4 regions of the Arthrobacter sp. efr-133-R2A-63 genome follow, and region 1 is predicted to be linked to each of the others. Evidence: riboswitches for the same ligand, from Rfam matches in the RefSeq annotation. Region 1 holds a riboswitch; each other region holds the start of a gene.
What was found. A riboswitch is a leader RNA that binds a small molecule or an ion and turns the genes downstream of it on or off. The one in region 1 is predicted to bind S-adenosylmethionine.

Region 1 (4,559 bases):
CTGCTTGAGGGCCCGCTCGAGGTCCCCGATGAGGTCGTCCACATCCTCCAGCCCCACCGAAAGCCGCACGACGCCGTCGCTCAGGCCAATGGCTGCGCGGCCTTCCGGACCCATGGCGCGATGCGTGGTGGTGGCGGGGTGCGTGATGAGGGACTTGGAGTCGCCCAGGTTGTTCGAGATGTCGATGACGGCGAGCCCGTCCAGCAGCGCGAAGGCGGCCTCCTTCGCTGATCGCCCCGCGGAGGGGAGCAGCTCGAAAGTGAGCACCGTTCCGCCGGCCTTCATTTGCTTCGCGGCGAGCTCGTGCTGCGGGTGCGACTTCAGCAGCGGGTACTTGACCCAGCTGATGGCCGGTTGTGCCTCAAGCCATTCGGCGATCCGCAACGCAGATGCCGAGGAGTGGTTGACCCGCAGGGCCATCGTCTCCAGGCCTTTGGTCAGGACCCAGGCGTTGAACGCGGAAAGGGACGGCCCGGTGTGCCGCATGAGTTGCTTGACCGGCCCGTCGATGAACTCCTTGGTGCCCAGGATCGCGCCGCCCAGGACCCGTCCTTGGCCGTCGATGTGCTTGGTGCCGGAGTAGACAATCACGTCTGCGCCGAGATCGCCGCAGCGCTGCAGCAAGGGGGTGGCGAAGACGTTGTCGACGACGACCGTGGCGCCCGCCGCGTGGGCAAGCTCGCTCACCGCGGCAATGTCCACGATTTCCTGCATGGGGTTCGACGGCGACTCGAAGAACACCGCCGTTGTCGGCTCGGACAACGCGGCACGCCATTGGTCGAGGTCCGGCCCGTCGACGAAGACGGTCTCGACCCCCCAGCGCGGCAGGATCTCGTTGAGGATCACGAAGCAGGAACCGAAGAGCGAGCGGGCGGCAACCACGCGGTCACCAGCCGCCAGCAACGCACCGAGGGCGGTGAAGACAGCTGACATGCCCGACGCCGTCGCGAAGCACGCTTCGGTGCCCTCAAGCAGGCGGAGGCGCTCCTGGAAGGTGGCGACCGAAGGGTTGCCGTAACGGGAGTAGACGAAGCGTTCGTCCTCGCCTGTGAAGGCACGCTCGGCAGCCGCGGCGGACTGGTAGACGAAACCGGAGTTCAAGAAGACGGCTTCGGACGTTTCCTGGAAGTTGGTACGGTCAAGACCGCCGCGGACTGCCTGGGTGTCAGGGCTCCAGCTGGCGGCGTCAGGATTGAAAGTCACTTAGATATTCCCCAGGTTCGTCGGAAGTCCACGGTTTTTCCAGCCATTCACGGTTCGCTCGCCGTAGCGGTCCGGTTCGCCCTCAAAGCCCTCGAGGACGTTGTAGGCGGTGTATCCGGCCTGGGTTGCGGCGATCGCGGCCGCGATGGAGCGCTGGCCGGAGCGGCAGAGGAAGACGAGTTCCGTGCCGTCCCCCTCGGGAGCCTGTTGTGTCAGCTGTTCGATGAAGCGGGTGTTGGGGATGCCGCCGGCCAGGTTCCACTGGATGAACAAGGGATCGTTTTCGGTGGCTTTGGTGTCCGGGATCCCGATGTGTGCCCACTCGCCTTCGGTGCGGACGTCCACCAAGATGGCGCCCTGCTCGAGCTTGGCCCAGGCGTCGTGCGGGCTGAGGTCGCCTGCGTAGCTCATGCGTGGCCCTCGCCGTCGAACTCTTCATCAAGCTGATCCACCGCATTGGCGACGGCGGCATCCGCGCTCGCGATCGCCGCGGGCAGGACGATGGCTTGTGCCACAATCACGTCCTTGCCGTTGAAAGTCGCGGCCGGGCTGCCGTGCAACACGTATCCCTCTGCGAGGGCGGTGGAGATCCGCTCGCAGAATTCCTTGGTGTCAGGGCCCGTGATGAGACGGTAGGAGAGTTTTTCCTCGGTGGGTTCAGGCATTGGTGCTCCTCAGTCACGCTTGCAGTTCGAAAGTGTCGATACGCCGAGTAGTCACCTGAGGCACCCCGCCGGAGAGAGGGTTGCCGACCAGCAAGTCAGGGCTTCGCGCTGGTGCTCATTACTCAAGAAGAAAAATAACACCCACGACGGCGGCCCGCATCACCGGCCGTCGTCATGTTCCGTAACCGGGGGGCGGCCGGTGGGGAGCCGGCGGGTGGGGCCACGCTGGCGCGGACCCTAGGCTTCGGTTTCTGTAGGCAGCGGGTCCAGGCTTGCCTGGACCCGGGGTGAAACGGCATCAAAGCGCGATGCTACTCCTGTGGGGGAGTGATGAAACGTGGAACCTTGATGCTTCCGGATTTCCAGCAACTCGTGCACGGATATCCCGGTGGCCGTGGCGAGTGCGTGCAGCGAGAGGCTGTTGTGATGAGCCAGGGCAAAAACCACGCCAGACAGCGCTTCGAAACCTTCTGTCTCGTAGATTTCCTTTATCAAGTTGGACATGCCGTTCGCATCATCGATTGATCCCGCTGACGCACCGGTTGCCATGGCCGTCAGCGACCACGCAGCAGAGTCGGGGCTGATGTAGATGCTCATGTCGATACCCTACGGACTCAGGCCCACTTGGGGAATGGGCGATACGTTTATCTTTATGGCAGCACTCACCGACCTTGACCGCCAGCTCCTCTCCGCCCTCAGGGAGGACGGCCGGGCATCTGTCGCGAGCCTCGCGCGCCAGCTGGGCGTCGCCAGGGCCACCGTGAACAGCCGGCTCGAGCGCCTGGTCTCCTCCGGAACGATCGTTGGCTTCACCGCGAGGGTGCGCGACGAAGTCGATCCACTTGCGATCCGGGCTATTGCGCTCATTGCCGTGGAAGGAAGGTCGGCCGACAGGGTCATTCGCCAGCTGAGGGGGCTCCCCGAGATTTGGGCACTGCACACCACGAATGGCGGCTGGGACCTCGTGGCTGAGCTGCGCACGGAAAGCCTCAGCGACTTTGACCAAGTGCTGGGCAGGATCCGCGGGATCGAGGGGATCGTCAATAGCGAGACAAGCCTGCTGCTCAGCTCCGTCCTGCGGTAGCCGGTTGCTTGGCGGCGACAAACCTCATGAGCATTATGTTCGAAAGGACTCGTCATTTTGTGCATTTTTTCAATGAAAAGTACATACTTTGGCAATTGCGGATGCATATCGCCGCTCCGTAGCCTCATAGCAACAATGCTCATGAGGGAAAGGAGCGCACATGACGCGCTTTGTCGATGTCCGCAATATGGTCCGCTGGACGGCCGGGCGAGGCCCGGAAACCATCATTTCGGAGATGATTCAGTACTTGGAAGACGACTTCCGGCGATGGGAATCTTTTGACAAGACCCCGCGGGTGGCGAGTCACACCGCGTTTGGCGTCATCGAGCTGATGCCCACCAGTGACCAGGAAACATACGGCTTCAAGTACGTCAATGGACACCCTTCGAATCCAGCGCGCGGCTTCCAGACTGTGACAGCCTTCGGTGTCCTGTCCGATGTCCATAACGGCTACCCGACGTTCCTCGCGGAGATGACAGTGCTGACGGCGCTGCGGACGGCGGCCACGTCCGGCATGGTCGCCAAGAAACTTGCGCGCCCCGATGCACGGGTCATGGCGATGATCGGAACCGGAACCCAGTCGGAGTTCCAAGCGCTGGCCTTCCGGGCAGCCCTGGGCATCAACACTGTCAGGATCTGGGACACTGATCCGGCTGCGATGGAGAAGTTCGTCAGGAACATGGCTCCCCTCGGCTTCGACATCACCATCGCGGGCTCGGCGGCCCACGCAGTGGAAGACGCCGACGTCATCACCACGTGCACCGCGGACAAGGCCAACGCCACCATCCTGACTGCAGACCAGGTTTCTCCGGGCGTTCACATCAACGCGATCGGCGGCGATTGCCCAGGAAAGACCGAACTCGACGCTGCCATCCTGGACCTCGGCGACGTCTTTGTGGAATACGATCCCCAGACGCGGATTGAAGGCGAGATCCAGCAAATGTCCGCCGATTTTCCCGTCACCGAGTTCTGGCAAGTCCTTGGCGGTCATGCGCCGGGCCGGACCTCCAGGCACCAGATCACGGTATTCGATTCCGTGGGCTTCGCGATCGAGGACTTTTCCGCCTTGCGGTATCTCCGCGACGCCGTCGAGGGTTCGGAATTCTTCGAGGAGATCGACCTCGTCGCGAACCCCGACGACCCCAAGGACCTCTTCGGCTTGGTGCGCGCGCTCTCTCCGGTCGGATCCTGAGAAGCCCAACTGACTCGCATTTGTTGTCGTTTAGGGCGCTCTAAACGACAACAACTGCGAGTCAGTTGGGGAGGGAGAAGCCTGGTGCGCCGGCCCCAGAACCGGCGCACCAGACGTTTTTCCCGGCCAGACTGCCAGCCCGGCAGCCCGGGCTATTCCGCCGCCAGTCGCAGGATCAGCTCAGCATGCCCGGGGAACCTCATGACGAGCGACTCGATGTCCCGTGCCGTTGGTTTCGCGGAGTCAGACCTCTCGTATCCGGGTGAGACGCTGCAGCTGACCAAGGCGAACCCTGGACCGGCCAACTCGGCACCGAACCAGGTGGAGCCCGGGGCAACTCCTTGCAGCGTCTCGCCTGCCTCCGGATCCGGCCCTAACACGGTCTCGGTATAGCCAAAGTCCTGGTGTCCAAGCT
Region 2 (4,559 bases), on a different contig from region 1:
GGGGCAACAGGCCGGCCAGGCTGAAGAGGTCCTGCTCGTTGGATCCATAACCGTGCAGAAGGACCAGCAACGGCTTTCCAGCCCGCTCTTCCTCTTCGTGGGACCACAAAACGACCGGGGCAGGAAAGGCGGAAGCTTGACTCATGGGACTATTCTTGCAGTTACCGATGAGTAACAAGCTACGGGCGCGTAGCGACGCAGCAAGAGGCAGGATATGGACGTGAGTGACACTGATTCCACGGTGGCAAAGTCGGACGAGCGGATTCATCCGTGGACCCGCTACGTGGCGCTAGGTGATTCCTTTACCGAAGGCATCGGCGACCCCGAGCCCAACAACCCCGGAGCACATCGCGGCTGGGCCGACCGCGTCGCCGAGGAACTGAGCCGGGGACACCGCGACTTCGCCTACGCCAACCTCGCCATCCGCGGGCGCTTGCTGCAGCAAATCCTCGACGAACAACTTGGCCCGTGCATGGACCTCAAGCCGGATCTCGTGAGCATCTCCGCAGGCGGCAACGACCTCATCCGTCCCGGCGGCGATCCCGACGCCTTGGCCGAAAAACTCGATGCCGCAGTGCAGACCCTGAGTTCCGACGGCGCCACGGTGGTTCTCTTCAACGGTCCGGACACCGCGTCATCGGTCCTCGGCCGGATCCGCGGCAAGGTGGCCATCTACAACGAAAACCTCCGCACCGTGGCCGCCCGCCACGATGCCGTGGTGGCTGACATGTGGTCCTTGAGGCAGCTTTCCAACTCCCAGATGTGGGACGAAGACCGCCTCCATTTCTCGCCGCTCGGCCATCACACCATCGCCGCGATGGTCCTCGACTCACTGAATGTGCCGCACAACCTTGAGCCGCTCTACCCCAAGCCGCTCCCCCAGCGCAGTTGGCGCCAAGCCAGGTCTGGCGACCTCGTCTGGGCACGCGAATATTTTGTCCCGTGGGTCATCCGCCGGATCAGGCACCGCTCCTCCGGTGACGGGATCCTGCCGAAACGCCCGACGCCGGGACCCGTCTTCGGTCCTGCTGACACCTTCCTGCCCGGGAGCTGAACGAACCGCGAGGTTAGTCACAGGGAGCGGGGCTAAGCTGGTGAAAGACAGGGAGGCCTCCGCCGTGAACAATCTGATCTTCTGGATCATCGTCTGCTCTTGGCTGATTCCCATGGGGATCCGCATGTACAACCGGTCGCGCCAGCGCAGGATCCAGGACTTCCCTCCGCAGAATTACCCCGGGCAGCCCTATCCTCCGCAGCACAACCCCGTCGGATACCCGGAGCAACCCCCGGTGGTCATCCCGGCTGAGCCGCAACCCCCGATGGCGACGCCCGCGCGGCAGGCCGTTCCGCCGTCGTGGGCTACTCCGCAAGCGAGCGGCGCTCCCCAGCCGAACAGCGCGCCCCAAGGCTACCGTGCACGGAAACTGGCCGAGCTGGACCAGGAGTACAGCGACGGGAAAATCGCCATGGAGGATTACATGAAGCTCCGCCAGGAGATCATGAACGGCTGATTCAGCCGAAGAGGCGCGCTAGCCGAAGAATGCCTCGCGCAGTTGGGGGCCGAGCTGGCCGATCTCGGTGAGGAAACCGTCGTGCCCGATCGGCGCCTCGATGACATGAACCGGGACCTCTCCGGGCAAGGCCTTGGCAAGCTCGCGGGATTGCTCCGGGAAATAGAGCCGGTCCGAGTCCACCGAGGCCACGAAGAACGTCGCCGTGGCCACGGACAACGCATCCTCCAACGAGCCCCGGCCGCGCGTGATGTCGTGGCTCATGAGCGCTTCGGTAATGGCGATGTAGCTATTGGCGTCGAAGCGCTGGACCAGCTTGCTCCCCTGGTGGTCCAGGTAGCTCTCCACCTGGTAGCGGCCCCGGTCCCCCAACGCGGCAGCCTGGAGGGGTGCCTCGCCGCCCTGGGCGTTCCGGCCGAAGCGGAAGTCCAGCTCGTCTGCCGAGCGATAGGTGATGTGGGCAATCCGCCGGGCAAGGGCCAGACCCGCTTCGGGGGCGGCCTGTCCGTAGTAGTCTCCGCCGTTGAAGTCGGCGTCCTGCCGGATGGCGAGCGTCTGGGCCTGTGCGAACGCGATCTGCTCGGCGGTGCTGTACGCCCCGATGGAGATCACGGCGCATCGCTTGACGCGGTCCGGATAGCCGACGGCCCATTCCAGTGCACGGGCACCGCCCATGGACCCGCCCACGACGGTGTGCCAGCTGTGGATCCCCAAGGCGTCAGCCAGCCTGGCCTCGGCCACCGTGCTGTCCCGCAGGGTCACGAGCGGGAAGCGGGAGCCCCACGGCTTGCCGTCAGGAGCGCTCGACGACGGCCCCGTGCTGCCGTAGCAGCCCCCCACAATGTTGACGGAGACCACGAAGTAGCGGTCCGTGTCGATGGTGGCGCCGGGACCCACAAGCTGCTCCCACCAGCCGTCTTCGTCGCTTTCGCCACGGGCCACATGGGTGCTGCCGGTCAATGCATGTTCCACCAGGACAGCGTTGGAAGCGTCTGCGTTGAGCCGCCCCCACGTCTCGTACGCAAGGACGACGTCCGGGAGGGAACCTCCGGCCTCCAGCTCGAGTCCGCCCACGGAAACATACTTGAGGGTTCCGTCCTGGGTACCGGAAAGGGGTATGGCTGTTGCAGCAATTGTCATTCGTTGACACCTCACATCGCGCTTGCCCGCCGCCAACACAGCGAAGGGCCAGGTCTTCACCCGGGGCACCCCACCGCGAATGGAGGGTTGCCGGCCAGCAAGCCGGGGCTGTCGCTGGCACTCATGACCTATAGGAAGAGTCTAGGAAAACCGGACCCCTTCTGACGAAGATTATGACATCTTTGTGACACTTGGCCGCGTTTTGTTCACGAAGGGGTGGCTGGGAAGGCTGGCCGGCGAAGATTCATCTTGCGTCGCCGGCCAGCCTCGTACGCCCTCCGGGCCCGTGCTAGGCGCTCTTGGCTGCCCGGAATCCCGACTCGAGGTCCGCGAGGATGTCGTCGATGTGCTCGATTCCGACGGACAGCCGCACCAGGCCAGGGGTCACTCCCGCAACGGCCTGCTGTTCCGGCGTCAGCTGGCTGTGCGTCGTCGACGCCGGGTGGATGACCAAGGACCGGACGTCGCCGATGTTGGCCACGTGCGAATGCAGTTCCAGGGCGTCCACGAAGCGCTTGCCCGCCTCGACCCCGCCGTTGATGGTGAAGGACACCACGGCGCCGGTGCCCCTGGGGCCGTACTTCCGGCCCCGTTCGAACCACGGGCTGGAAGGCAGCCCCGCGTACGCCACCGATTCGACGTCGTCGCGCCCTTCGAGCCATTGCGCCACCTTGGTGGCGTTGTCCACGTGGCGCTCCACCCGCAGGCTGAGGGTTTCGATTCCCTGGGAGATCAGGAAAGCGTTGAACGGGGAAACCGCCGAGCCGAGGTCGCGCAGGAGCTGGACCCGGGCTTTGAGGATGTAGGAGAGGTTCGCGCCGAGGGCCCCGTCCTTGCCGAGGTCGCGGGCATAGACCAGGCCGTTGTAGCTGGGGTCCGGGGTGTTGAAGCCGGGGAACCGCTCAGGGTCCTTGCCGAAATCGAAGTTGCCGGAGTCCACGATGACACCGGCAATGGCGGAGCCGTGCCCGCCCAGGTACTTGGTGGCCGAATGCACCACAATGTCCGCTCCCCACTCGATGGGCCGGATCAGGTAGGGCGTGGCGAGGGTGTTGTCCACGACGAGCGGGACTCCCGCCTCGTGCGCGATGCGGGAGACACCCTCGATGTCCAAGACGTCCTGCCGGGGGTTGGAGACGACTTCGGCGAAGAACAGCTTGGTGTTTGGCTGCACCGCGTCCCGCCAGTGGTCCAGGTTGTCCGGATCCTCGACGAAGGTGACCGAGATGCCGAATTTCTTCAGTGTATGGGCCAGCAGGTTGTACGTGCCGCCGTAGAGGCTCGGGCTGGCGACCACGTGGTCACCGGCCTCGGCCACGTTGAGGATGGCGAAGGTTTCCGCGGCCTGGCCGGAGCTCAGCAGGAGCGCAGCCAAGCCACCCTCCAAGCTCGCTATGCGCTGCTCCACGGCATCCTGCGTGGGGTTGCCGATCCGGGTGTAGATGGGCGCCAGTTCGGCCAGTGCAAAGCGGTTGGCCGCGCTTTCCGCGCTGGGAAAGACGAACGAGGTGGTCTGGTAGATGGGGAGGGCGCGGGCGCCGGTGGCGGCGTCCGGCTCCTGGCCGGCGTGGATTTGGCGCGTTTCGAATGACCATCCTTGGGACATGCGGACTCCTGGTTGTCTGGGCTCTTGCCGTGCGTCAGCCTGCCGGGCTGAAGGGTTCAGCATGCCGGCGAGCGGTTGCCGTCAGTCTAGGGAGGGTATTGCGGGCTCCGGAAGCTTTGTGACGAACGCAGAAGTTTTCTGTCCCGGCGCGTCCTGAAGTGACCCTGAGCGGCCTTTTCGATACATCCCACCTTGGTTAGGCTTGACTTAGCTGAGAGCTCCATCACAAAGTGCCAAGATGAAGCCATGCGCATGGATCACGTCTCTTACGCTTGTGAACGAGATGGCCTGTTGGCCACCAC
Region 3 (4,559 bases), on a different contig from region 1:
GTGTGGGGTTCGCGGCCCGGGAAGGACAGCGTGTCTCCCTCTTCGAGCTCGTACTCCTCGTTGGTGAGGATCAAGGTGATGCGGCCCTTGACGACGTGCAGGACGTCGACATCGCAATCGACGGCGTAAAGCTCGGCCTCTCCCCGGCCCCGGGGCTCGATCGAGGCCTGCAGGATCTGCAATCGCCGTTCGGAGCGCGCCGTCAGGAGACGCTCCACGATGCCCTGGCCGCCGAGCGAAATCCGTGGTCCGTCGTCGCGCCGGGTCAGATGCGTCTCCGGTGCGGCGAAAAGGTCTCCGATGGACACCGAAAGAACCTGGCAAAGCGTCACGAGGGAAGCGACCGACGGCGATGTCAGGTCACGCTCCACACGGCTCAGGAACCCTTTGGTCAGGCCGGTGGCGTCGGCAACCTGCTCGATGGTGAGCCGCTGCGATTGGCGGGCGGCACGGATTCTGGAACCGATGGCAACAGGGACGTTGCTCGGTTCAACGGGGAGAGCCTTCATTCACGAACCTTTCAGGCCGTTTATGCGGCCCTGTCATTGCAGCAATAGTAGCCGGATCGCCGGCGTGGCAGGGCCTTTGGCTAGCTGGAGGAGTGCCGATGCGTCCGCTGGGCGAGACGGCATCTTGACTGTTACTCGCATCACTACGTATCCTCATAGGCAACAAGTGTTGTTTGTGAGGCATACATCACAGACTACTCTCCCCAATCACCAGCGCAGAGACCTTCCGCAACCCCGCACGAAACCCCGCGGACCGGCGTCGGAATCCCCCAGAGCTCTGCGCATCACTTTCAGGAGCCAACCGTGGACTCTTCGTTCATCAATATTGCGATCGTGGTGGTGTATTTGCTCGCCATGCTGGCCTTCGGCTGGTGGGGCAAGTCGCGCACCAAGAACAACAGCGACTTCCTGGTGGCAGGGCGCCGCCTCGGTCCGATGCTCTACACCGGTACCATGGCCGCCGTCGTCCTCGGTGGCGCATCGACGGTTGGCGGCGTCGGCCTCGGCTACAAGTTCGGCGTTTCCGGCATGTGGCTGGTGGTCGCGATCGGTTCGGGTGTCCTCCTCCTGAGCCTGCTGTTCGCCGGCACCATCCAGCGGTTGAAGATCTACACGGTTTCCCAGATGCTGAGCCTGCGTTACGGCCAGCGTGCCACGCAGACCTCCGGCATCGTCATGCTGGCCTACACCCTCATGCTGTGCGCCACGTCCACGGGCGCCTACGCCACCATCTTCGTTGTCCTCTTCGGCTGGGAGCGCTGGCTCGCCATCGCCGTCGGCGGCGCCATCGTCCTGGTCTACTCCACCATCGGCGGCATGTGGTCCATCACCCTCGCCGACCAGGTGCAGTTCATCATCAAGACCGTGGGCATCTTCTTCCTCATGCTCCCGTTCGTCCTCAACGCGGCAGGCGGTTTCGAAGGCATCCGTGCCCGTGTTGACGCCAGCTTCTTCCAGTTGGACGGCATCGGGGCTCAGACCATCATCACGTACTTCGTGGTCTACACCCTTGGCCTGCTGATCGGCCAGGACATCTGGCAGCGCGTCTTCACCGCCAAGACCCCCAAGGTGGCCCGATGGGGCGGCGCCACCGCCGGCATCTACTGCGTCCTGTACGGCGTGGCCGGCGCCCTGATCGGCCTGGCTGCCCGGGTGGCCCTGCCGAACATCGATGTCAAGGCCCTTGGCAAGGACGTCGTCTACGCCGAGGTAGCCACGCACATCCTGCCGATCGGCATCGGCGGCCTTGTCATGGCCGCAGCAGTCGCCGCCATGATGTCCACAGCGTCCGGAGCCCTCATCGCCGCGGCCACCGTTGCCCGCGCCGACGTGGTCCCGTTCGTGGCCAGCTGGTTCGGCAAGACGATCAACACCAACGACACCGAAAATCCCGAGCATGACGTCAAGGCCAACCGCTACTGGGTCCTTGGCCTGGGCATCGTTGCAGTGTTGATCTCCATGGCGGCGCAAGACGTCGTGGTGGCCCTGACCATCGCCTACGACATCCTGGTAGGTGGCCTGCTGGTTGCCATCCTGGGCGGCTTGGTCTGGAAGCGCGGCACGGGTATTGCCGCAGCCTGGTCCATGGCAGTCGGGTCTGTACTGACCCTTGCCTTGCTGATCGCCTACGCCACGGGAATCATCCCCAGCGAAGACGGCGTCTACGCAAACGATCCGATCTACTGGGGCCTCGGCGCCTCGTTCGCCGTCTATTTCGTGGTCTCCCTCCTCACGCCGCCCACCGAGCCGGCCGTCCGCGAAGCCTGGGAACGCCGCGTTGCCGGAACGGCCGCGGAGGAACTCCCGCTGGAGGCCCACCCGGTGGCCACCCACTAGGTTTCACAAAACCAGGTACGACGGCGGCGCCGCGCTTTCTCCTTCGAGAGGTGCGGCGCCGCCGTCGCATGTACAGTAGGAACAGCTTCAAGAGATGTGGCGCCAAGCTCCGACTTGCCACACGCCAACCCCATGTTCACGGGTGGTTCGGATGAAGAAGCGGCCCGGTTCGGACCAGAGACAACCGAACGGGCAAGAGCAACTCCATAGGAGAAGGCCATGCCTTTCGAAAACGGCGCCACCGCCACAGCCGACCGCACTATCCAGTCCAGCGCCCTCTTCTTGCCCCGCCCCCGTCGGGTGGACGAGTTCGTCCGGGTGATTCCCGGCGTCGACCTCTCCCAAGGCTCCATCACGTTCGTGGTGGACGGAAACCTGGAACGCTATTGGCATCATGAGCCGCGGCTCATCACCGAAGCACTCTCAAAAGCGGTTCAGCCCGCCCGCTGGTTCCCGGCCACACGGAAACTTACGCTCACGGTTGCGGCAACCGGGCACCGTGCGGGCGTGCAGAAGCACTTCATCCTGAGCGCGTTCTAGCAAGCGCTTTTTAGCGGCCAAGTTCAGCGAGTCGGCGCTATTCGATCTCTTCGGCCTCTCGGTGTTCCTCGGCGTCGAGCGGGACCACCCGTTCGTCGTCGTCCAGGACCTCGGATTCTTCCTCCCAGTCCTCGTCCACCTCCAGGTCTTCGCTGTAGTCATAGGCGGGATCGGCCTCGACCGTGGGACGGTCCGGGTGGCGGGCGTGGGTCTCGGTGCTGTCCATGGTGCAACCTCCGTTCGACGTGCCGCTGAGCCCATCGCACAGGCACGTGAGGCAGCCGATCCAACGCCACCCCGCCAATTCGTGGACCCTGTCCATCCATCCCAGCACTGCCCCCTGCGGCGGTCAAGGCCTCCGGCGAGCCTCCCGGTTTTTGAGGCGCGCCTAAAAAGTCCAGTGAGGATTGCCAGCCGAAAAACCGCGGAAATTGGCGATAAAGTGGAGCTGCAATGAGGCGATGAAGCCCGCCCCAGCAACCCAGGAGTCCCGGTGCACCCCCGCACAAAACCCTCGCATTCAGACAACTCGCATCCAGACAATCCGCAGGACTCAAGCAGTCCCTCCCAAGACGCAGCAGCCCCCAAGACTCCCCCGTCGTCGTCGGACATCAAGCGCTGGCGGCAGTACTTGGCCGACGAACGTGCCGAAGCCGCCGTGTACCGCCAACTGGCTCAGCGACGCGACGGCGAGGAGCGCGATATCCTTTTGGCCCTCGCAGAGGCCGAGGGCCGCCATGAGGCACACTGGCTCAAGCTCCTCGGCCAACACGCCGGCATGCCGAAGGCGGCCTCCGTTCGGAGCCAAATGCTCGGCTTCCTGGCCCGGAATTTCGGATCGGTGTTCGTGCTGGCCCTCGCCCAACGGGCTGAAGGACGCTCGCCGTACGCGAAGGATCCGGCAGCAACCCGCGCCATGGCGGCTGACGAACAGATCCACGAAGAAGTAGTCCGCGGCCTGGCGACCCGCGGCCGCAACAGGTTGTCCGGTACCTTCCGCGCTGCCGTCTTCGGCGCCAACGATGGCCTGGTCAGCAACCTTTCCCTCGTGATGGGCATGGCGGCCACCGGAGTTCCCGCAACCGTGGTCCTGTTCAGCGGCATCGCCGGACTGCTGGCGGGCGCACTGTCCATGGGAGCGGGCGAGTATGTCTCTGTCCGCTCCCAGCTCGAGCTCCTCAAGGCCACCCGCCCCACCCAGGCCACGCTGACCGCAGCCCCGGCCCTGGACATCGAGCACAATGAGCTGGTGCTGGTGTACCTAGCCAGGGGCATGTCCCGCGAATCCGCCGAACACCGGGCCGCCGAGCGCATGGGCCTCTACAGCTGCGACTGCGATCCAAGCCTTTCGCTCCACCCCGAAGTGGAAGAAACCGTCAATGAGCACGAGGCCGTTGGCTCCGCATGGGGCGCCGCGATCTCGAGCTTCTGCTTCTTCGCTTCGGGCGCCATCGTGCCCATCCTGCCGTTCATCTTCGGCATGACGGGCTTCTCGGCACTTGCCGTGGCCGGTACGCTGGTGGGCATCGCGCTTCTGTCGACGGGCGCCGTCGTCGGCTTGCTGTCCGGAACCTCGCCGCTGACCCGTGGTCTCCGGCAGCTCGCCATCGGACTCGGTGCGGCTGCGGCCACGTATGGGCTGGGCCTCGTCTTCGGCGCTGTCATCGGTTAGCA
Region 4 (4,559 bases), on a different contig from region 1:
CTGCCCTTGCCCTGAAGCTCAGCGACGCCCCCGGCGGAAGCTGGATCATCGATACGCCCGGCATCCGTTCCTTCGGCCTCGCCCACGTGAACCCGGACCGCATCCTGCATGCCTTCCCGGACCTCGAACCCGGGACCGAAATGTGCGAGCGGGGCTGCAAGCACGATGCCAACGCTGTTCGGTGCGGCCTGGATTCGTGGGTCGCCGATGGCCACGCTGGCGAGTCGGGCCCGGCCCGTTTGGCATCGTTGCGCCGGCTCCTCGGCGCGGACCCGCGCATGGAAGCACAGGAAACCAAGGAACTGGGTACAGTCAACTAACTGCGCCGCTGCCGTCCTACCTCCCCGGCTCACCGGCGAAGAGACGGTAGTTTGGAACCATGACCCAACCCGATTCGAGCTACAACGACGACCTGCGGCTGGCACATGTCCTGGCCGACTCCGTCGATTCCCTGACAATGGAGCGGTTCAAGGCGCTGGACCTTCAGGTGGAGACCAAACCCGACCTGAGCCCCGTCACCGATGCCGACAAAGCCGCCGAGGAAGCGATCCGCGGGCAGCTTTCCCGTTCCCGCCCCCGTGACGCCGTCCTCGGGGAGGAATTCGGCAGCACGGGCCACGGCTCGAGGCGTTGGATCATCGATCCCATCGACGGGACCAAGAACTTCGTGCGTGGCGTACCCGTCTGGGCAACGCTGATCGCCCTCGTGGACGAGGGCGAGGTAGTGGTGGGGCTCGTGAGCGCTCCGGCGCTCGGCAAGCGTTGGTGGGCGGCCAAGGGCTCGGGCGCCTACATGGGCCGGTCGCTGGCCGCGGCCACCCGCTTGAAAGTTTCCAACGTGTCCCGGCTCGAAGACGCCTCGCTCTCCTACTCCGAGCTTTCCGAGTGGAAGCAGCACGGGAAGCTGGACAACTTCCTGGGCCTCGAGAACGATGTCTGGCGCAGCCGTGCGTACGGGGATTTCTGGTCCTACTGCCTCGTGGCCGAGGGCGCCGTGGACATCGCCGCCGAACCGGAACTCCAGGTCTACGACATGGCCGCCTTGGTGCCGATCGTGACCGAGGCCGGCGGACGCTTCACGTCCCTGGATGGCGCGGATGGCCCCTTCGGCGGAAACGCCGTCGCCACTAACTCGATCCTGCACTCCGAGGTCCTCAAGAGGCTCAACCCCGAACTCGACGACCTCCTCTAATCCGCCCATTCACTGAACAAACGACGGCGGACGCCCCCTTTCCGGGGCGTCCGCTGCTTTTTCTTCGGCGGAAGGCACATTTTTCGGGCGGTGTAACAATCCGCTTAACAATCGCGGTCACATTGGAACCGGCCTTGCCGGTGTCCTACTCTCTTTACAGGTCACGAGTGCCAGCGCGAAACCCCGGTTTGCTGGCCGGCAACCCTCCATCGCGGCGGGGTGCCCCGGGTGACGACCGGGCCGGTCCGGAACGGATGCGGCAAGCGCGGACCCCCTGCACGCAGGGGTCCCTCTTGAGTGAGGTCCCATGAGCACAGCCACAATTTCTTCCACGGCTCTTTCGCAGCACCATGATCCTGCGCAGCGGCACGGTGAGTCCCGGACTCCGGCATCGCGCCCATTGGCCGCCGTCACTGGAGCGGAGCTGCAGGCGCCCTTGATCCAGGGCGGCCAGATCCGCTACGCAAACCTCGACTACGGCGCTTCCGCGCCTGCACTGACCGTGGTCTCCGCATACCTCAACGAAATCCTGCCGTACTATGCGAGCGTCCACCGCGGCGCCGGCTATGCCTCGCAAATCAGCACCTCGGTCTACGAGAACGCCCGTAACATCGTCCGTGACTTCGTTGGCGGCAGGCCGGACGATTCCGTCATTTTCACGCGCAACACCACCGATTCCCTCAACCTGCTGGCGGGTTGCTTGCCGGTTGAGGACGGAAGGCATACCGGCGAAGTCCTGTACCTGGACATCGAGCACCACGCCAATCTGCTCCCATGGCAAGGTGTCCCCCATCGCAGCATCGTTGCCGCCGGAACATTGTCCGAGACTGTTGCCGCTGTCCGCACGGCACTCTCCCAGGGTGGCGTCAGCCTTCTGGCGGTCACCGGCGCGTCGAACGTGACCGGCGAGATCCTGCCCATCAAGGACCTCGCAGCCTTGGCCCACGAATTCGGGGCGCGGATCGTGGTGGACGCGGCGCAACTCGCCCCTCATCGCCGGATCGATATCGCCGCCGCGGAGGTGGACTACCTGGTCTTCTCGGGGCACAAGCTCTATGCACCGTTCGGTGCCGGCGTCCTGGTGGGGCGCCCCGACTGGCTCGACGCCGGCACACCGCACCTGGCAGGAGGCGGCGCCGTCCGCGAGGCACGCCTTGATTCCGTCAGCTGGGCCACGGGGCCGGCAAGGCACGAAGGGGGCTCTCCGAACGTGCTCGGCGCGGCCACCCTGGCCCGGGCCACACAGGTCATTGCCAGCCTCGACCACGAAGAATGGCACGCCCACGAGGCCGCCATCCGCTCGCACCTGGTCGAGGGCCTCAAGCAAATCGACGGCGTGACCGTGCACCAGATCTTCAGCGACACGGATCCCCAGGACACGATCGGCGTCGTGAACTTCTCGCTCCAGGGCTACGACGCCGGACTCGTCGCGGCCTATCTCGCGGCCGAGCACGGCATCGGCCTGCGGGACGGACGCTTTTGCGCCCACCCCCTGCTCAAGCGCCTTGGCCTTCCCTCCGGATCGCTGCGAGCCAGCTTCGGCGTGGGGTCGCGTTTGGAAGACGCCACCCGGCTCATCGCGGGCATCCAGGCCCTCAAAAGCAACGGCCTCGGCTGGGACTACGTGGTGGATGCCGGCCGTTGGGTGCCCGCGAACGATCACCGCAGCTACCCGGAGTGGGCTCCCAATACTCCCGGGACCGCAGGCGCCGCACCCTGCAGCACCGACTGATTGCGATAGATTCGTAGGGTATTTTTCCTGTCCTACGAAGGAGTCCCCGCGTGGCCCCGCGACCCAAAGGCACCTCAGCCGGCCCCAAGCTTTATCAGGAACGCCGACTCGAACTCGGTCGGAGTTTCCAGGACGGCGGAGAACACTATGAGCGGGTCCGGCCGGGCTACCCGGCGGACTCAGCTGACTGGCTGCTGCCGGAGGGGGCTCGGGACGCGGCAGACATCGGCGCAGGCACCGGAAAGTTCACCTCGCTGCTCGTCGAGCGGGGGCTGGCAGTGTCGGCAGTGGACCCCTCCACGGACATGCTCACCCAGCTGCGCACAGCGTATCCACAGGTGATCGCCCTGGAGGGCACGGCAGAGGCAACCGGGCTGGCGGACTCAGCATTCGACGTCGTCAGCGTTGCCCAAGCCTGGCACTGGTGCGATCCGCTCGCCGCGAGCACTGAGATCGCCCGGATCCTCCGACCCCACGGCGTCATCGGCTTGATCTGGAACCAATTGGACACTTCGGTGCCCTGGGTCCATCGCCTGTCCCGCATCATGCATGCCGGCGATGTCCACAAACCGGACTTCCGGCCTGTGGTGGGCCCCGAGTTCACCGGCCTCGAAAACCACGTCACGCGCTGGGAGGATCCCTTGGCTCCGGCAGACATCCTCGAACTCGTGAAGTCGCGCAGCTATTATCTCAGGGCGAACGATGCCACCCGGGCGAAGGTCATGGGCAATCTCCGGTGGTATCTCTTCGAACATCTGGGCCATGCAGAGGACAAGGTCATCCCCCTGCCCTATCTCACGCAGAGCTGGCGGGCGCGCAAAGCCTGATGCCGCCGGCACACGATAGGCTTGGAACCGTGAAGACCAGTGCGCCCTCCTCCTCCATCGAGGACTACGTCAAGGTCATCTACTCCTTTACGGAGTGGCAGGACAAACCCATCACGTCCTCACAGCTCGCGCAGCGGCTCGGTGTCGCCAACTCCTCCGTCTCGGAGATGGTCCGCAAGCTCAAGGACCAAGGCCTGGTGGACCACCAGCCGTACAGCGCCATCACTTTGACCCCCCAAGGAATGCATCTTGCCTTGGGCATGGTCCGCCGGCACCGCCTGATCGAAACCTACCTGGTGAGGGAGTTGGGCTACAGCTGGGATGAAGTCCATGACGAGGCCGAAATGCTCGAGCACGCTGTCTCGGACACCTTCATCGATCGCATGGCCGCCAAATTGGGCAACCCGGGACGCGATCCCCATGGTGACCCCATCCCCGCCGCGGACGGTTCGGTGAGCCTGCCGCACGCGCACCGGATGATCGAGCTCGACGACGGCCATTCCGGCAAGATCACCCGGATCAGCGACGAAAACCCTGAGCTGTTGCGCTACCTTTCAGCCGAGGAAATCGACCTCGACGCCAGCATCGAGGTGATTGGCCGCAAGCCGTTCGGCGGTGCGCTGGTGGTCCGGATCGGGAAGGGCCCGGGAAGCCGCGATTACGATCTCGCGGACGAGGTCGCTTCCGCGCTCTGGGTGGCCACCGACGTCGAACACGAAGGCTGCGTCCTCGCGGAAAGCTGACGGAACCGTCACAGCGTCTTGGAGCGCACTGTTCAGGCGCGCTGGGCAGCCGTCCCGCCGTCGTC

Region 2: linked by a shared signal. The riboswitch ahead of metX (homoserine O-acetyltransferase MetX) and the one ahead of QRN45_RS14875 (DUF1737 domain-containing protein) in region 1 are both predicted to bind S-adenosylmethionine.
Region 3: linked by a shared signal. The riboswitch ahead of QRN45_RS17435 (hypothetical protein) and the one ahead of QRN45_RS14875 (DUF1737 domain-containing protein) in region 1 are both predicted to bind S-adenosylmethionine.
Region 4: linked by a shared signal. The riboswitch ahead of QRN45_RS02020 (aminotransferase class V-fold PLP-dependent enzyme) and the one ahead of QRN45_RS14875 (DUF1737 domain-containing protein) in region 1 are both predicted to bind S-adenosylmethionine.

What each region holds. Positions count from the first base shown of each region.
Region 1 is NZ_JARVRG010000026.1:71,010-75,568, forward strand. Features, by position in the region: gene QRN45_RS14865 (O-succinylhomoserine sulfhydrylase) at 1-1,203, opposite strand, end outside; gene QRN45_RS14870 (rhodanese-like domain-containing protein) at 1,204-1,614, opposite strand; gene QRN45_RS14875 (DUF1737 domain-containing protein) at 1,611-1,868, opposite strand; SAM riboswitch class IV at 1,879-1,991, opposite strand; gene QRN45_RS14880 (hypothetical protein) at 2,106-2,465, opposite strand; gene QRN45_RS14885 (Lrp/AsnC family transcriptional regulator) at 2,521-2,952, shown strand; gene ocd (ornithine cyclodeaminase) at 3,113-4,144, shown strand; gene QRN45_RS14895 (cupin domain-containing protein) at 4,297-4,559, opposite strand, start outside.
Region 2 is NZ_JARVRG010000024.1:54,624-59,182, reverse strand. Features, by position in the region: gene QRN45_RS12885 (alpha/beta hydrolase) at 1-145, opposite strand, end outside; gene QRN45_RS12880 (SGNH/GDSL hydrolase family protein) at 215-1,054, shown strand; gene QRN45_RS12875 (hypothetical protein) at 1,119-1,511, shown strand; gene metX (homoserine O-acetyltransferase MetX) at 1,530-2,651, opposite strand; SAM riboswitch class IV at 2,665-2,780, opposite strand; gene QRN45_RS12865 (bifunctional o-acetylhomoserine/o-acetylserine sulfhydrylase) at 2,941-4,257, opposite strand; gene QRN45_RS12860 (VOC family protein) at 4,504-4,559, shown strand, end outside.
Region 3 is NZ_JARVRG010000031.1:47,842-52,400, reverse strand. Features, by position in the region: gene QRN45_RS17445 (helix-turn-helix domain-containing protein) at 1-509, opposite strand, end outside; gene QRN45_RS17440 (sodium:solute symporter family protein) at 813-2,345, shown strand; SAM riboswitch class IV at 2,431-2,550, shown strand; gene QRN45_RS17435 (hypothetical protein) at 2,565-2,885, shown strand; gene QRN45_RS17430 (hypothetical protein) at 2,923-3,111, opposite strand; gene QRN45_RS17425 (VIT1/CCC1 transporter family protein) at 3,379-4,557, shown strand.
Region 4 is NZ_JARVRG010000004.1:302,415-306,973, reverse strand. Features, by position in the region: gene rsgA (ribosome small subunit-dependent GTPase A) at 1-320, shown strand, start outside; gene hisN (histidinol-phosphatase) at 380-1,192, shown strand; SAM riboswitch class IV at 1,352-1,464, shown strand; gene QRN45_RS02020 (aminotransferase class V-fold PLP-dependent enzyme) at 1,500-2,924, shown strand; gene QRN45_RS02015 (class I SAM-dependent methyltransferase) at 2,975-3,751, shown strand; gene QRN45_RS02010 (metal-dependent transcriptional regulator) at 3,781-4,494, shown strand; gene QRN45_RS02005 (MFS transporter) at 4,527-4,559, opposite strand, start outside.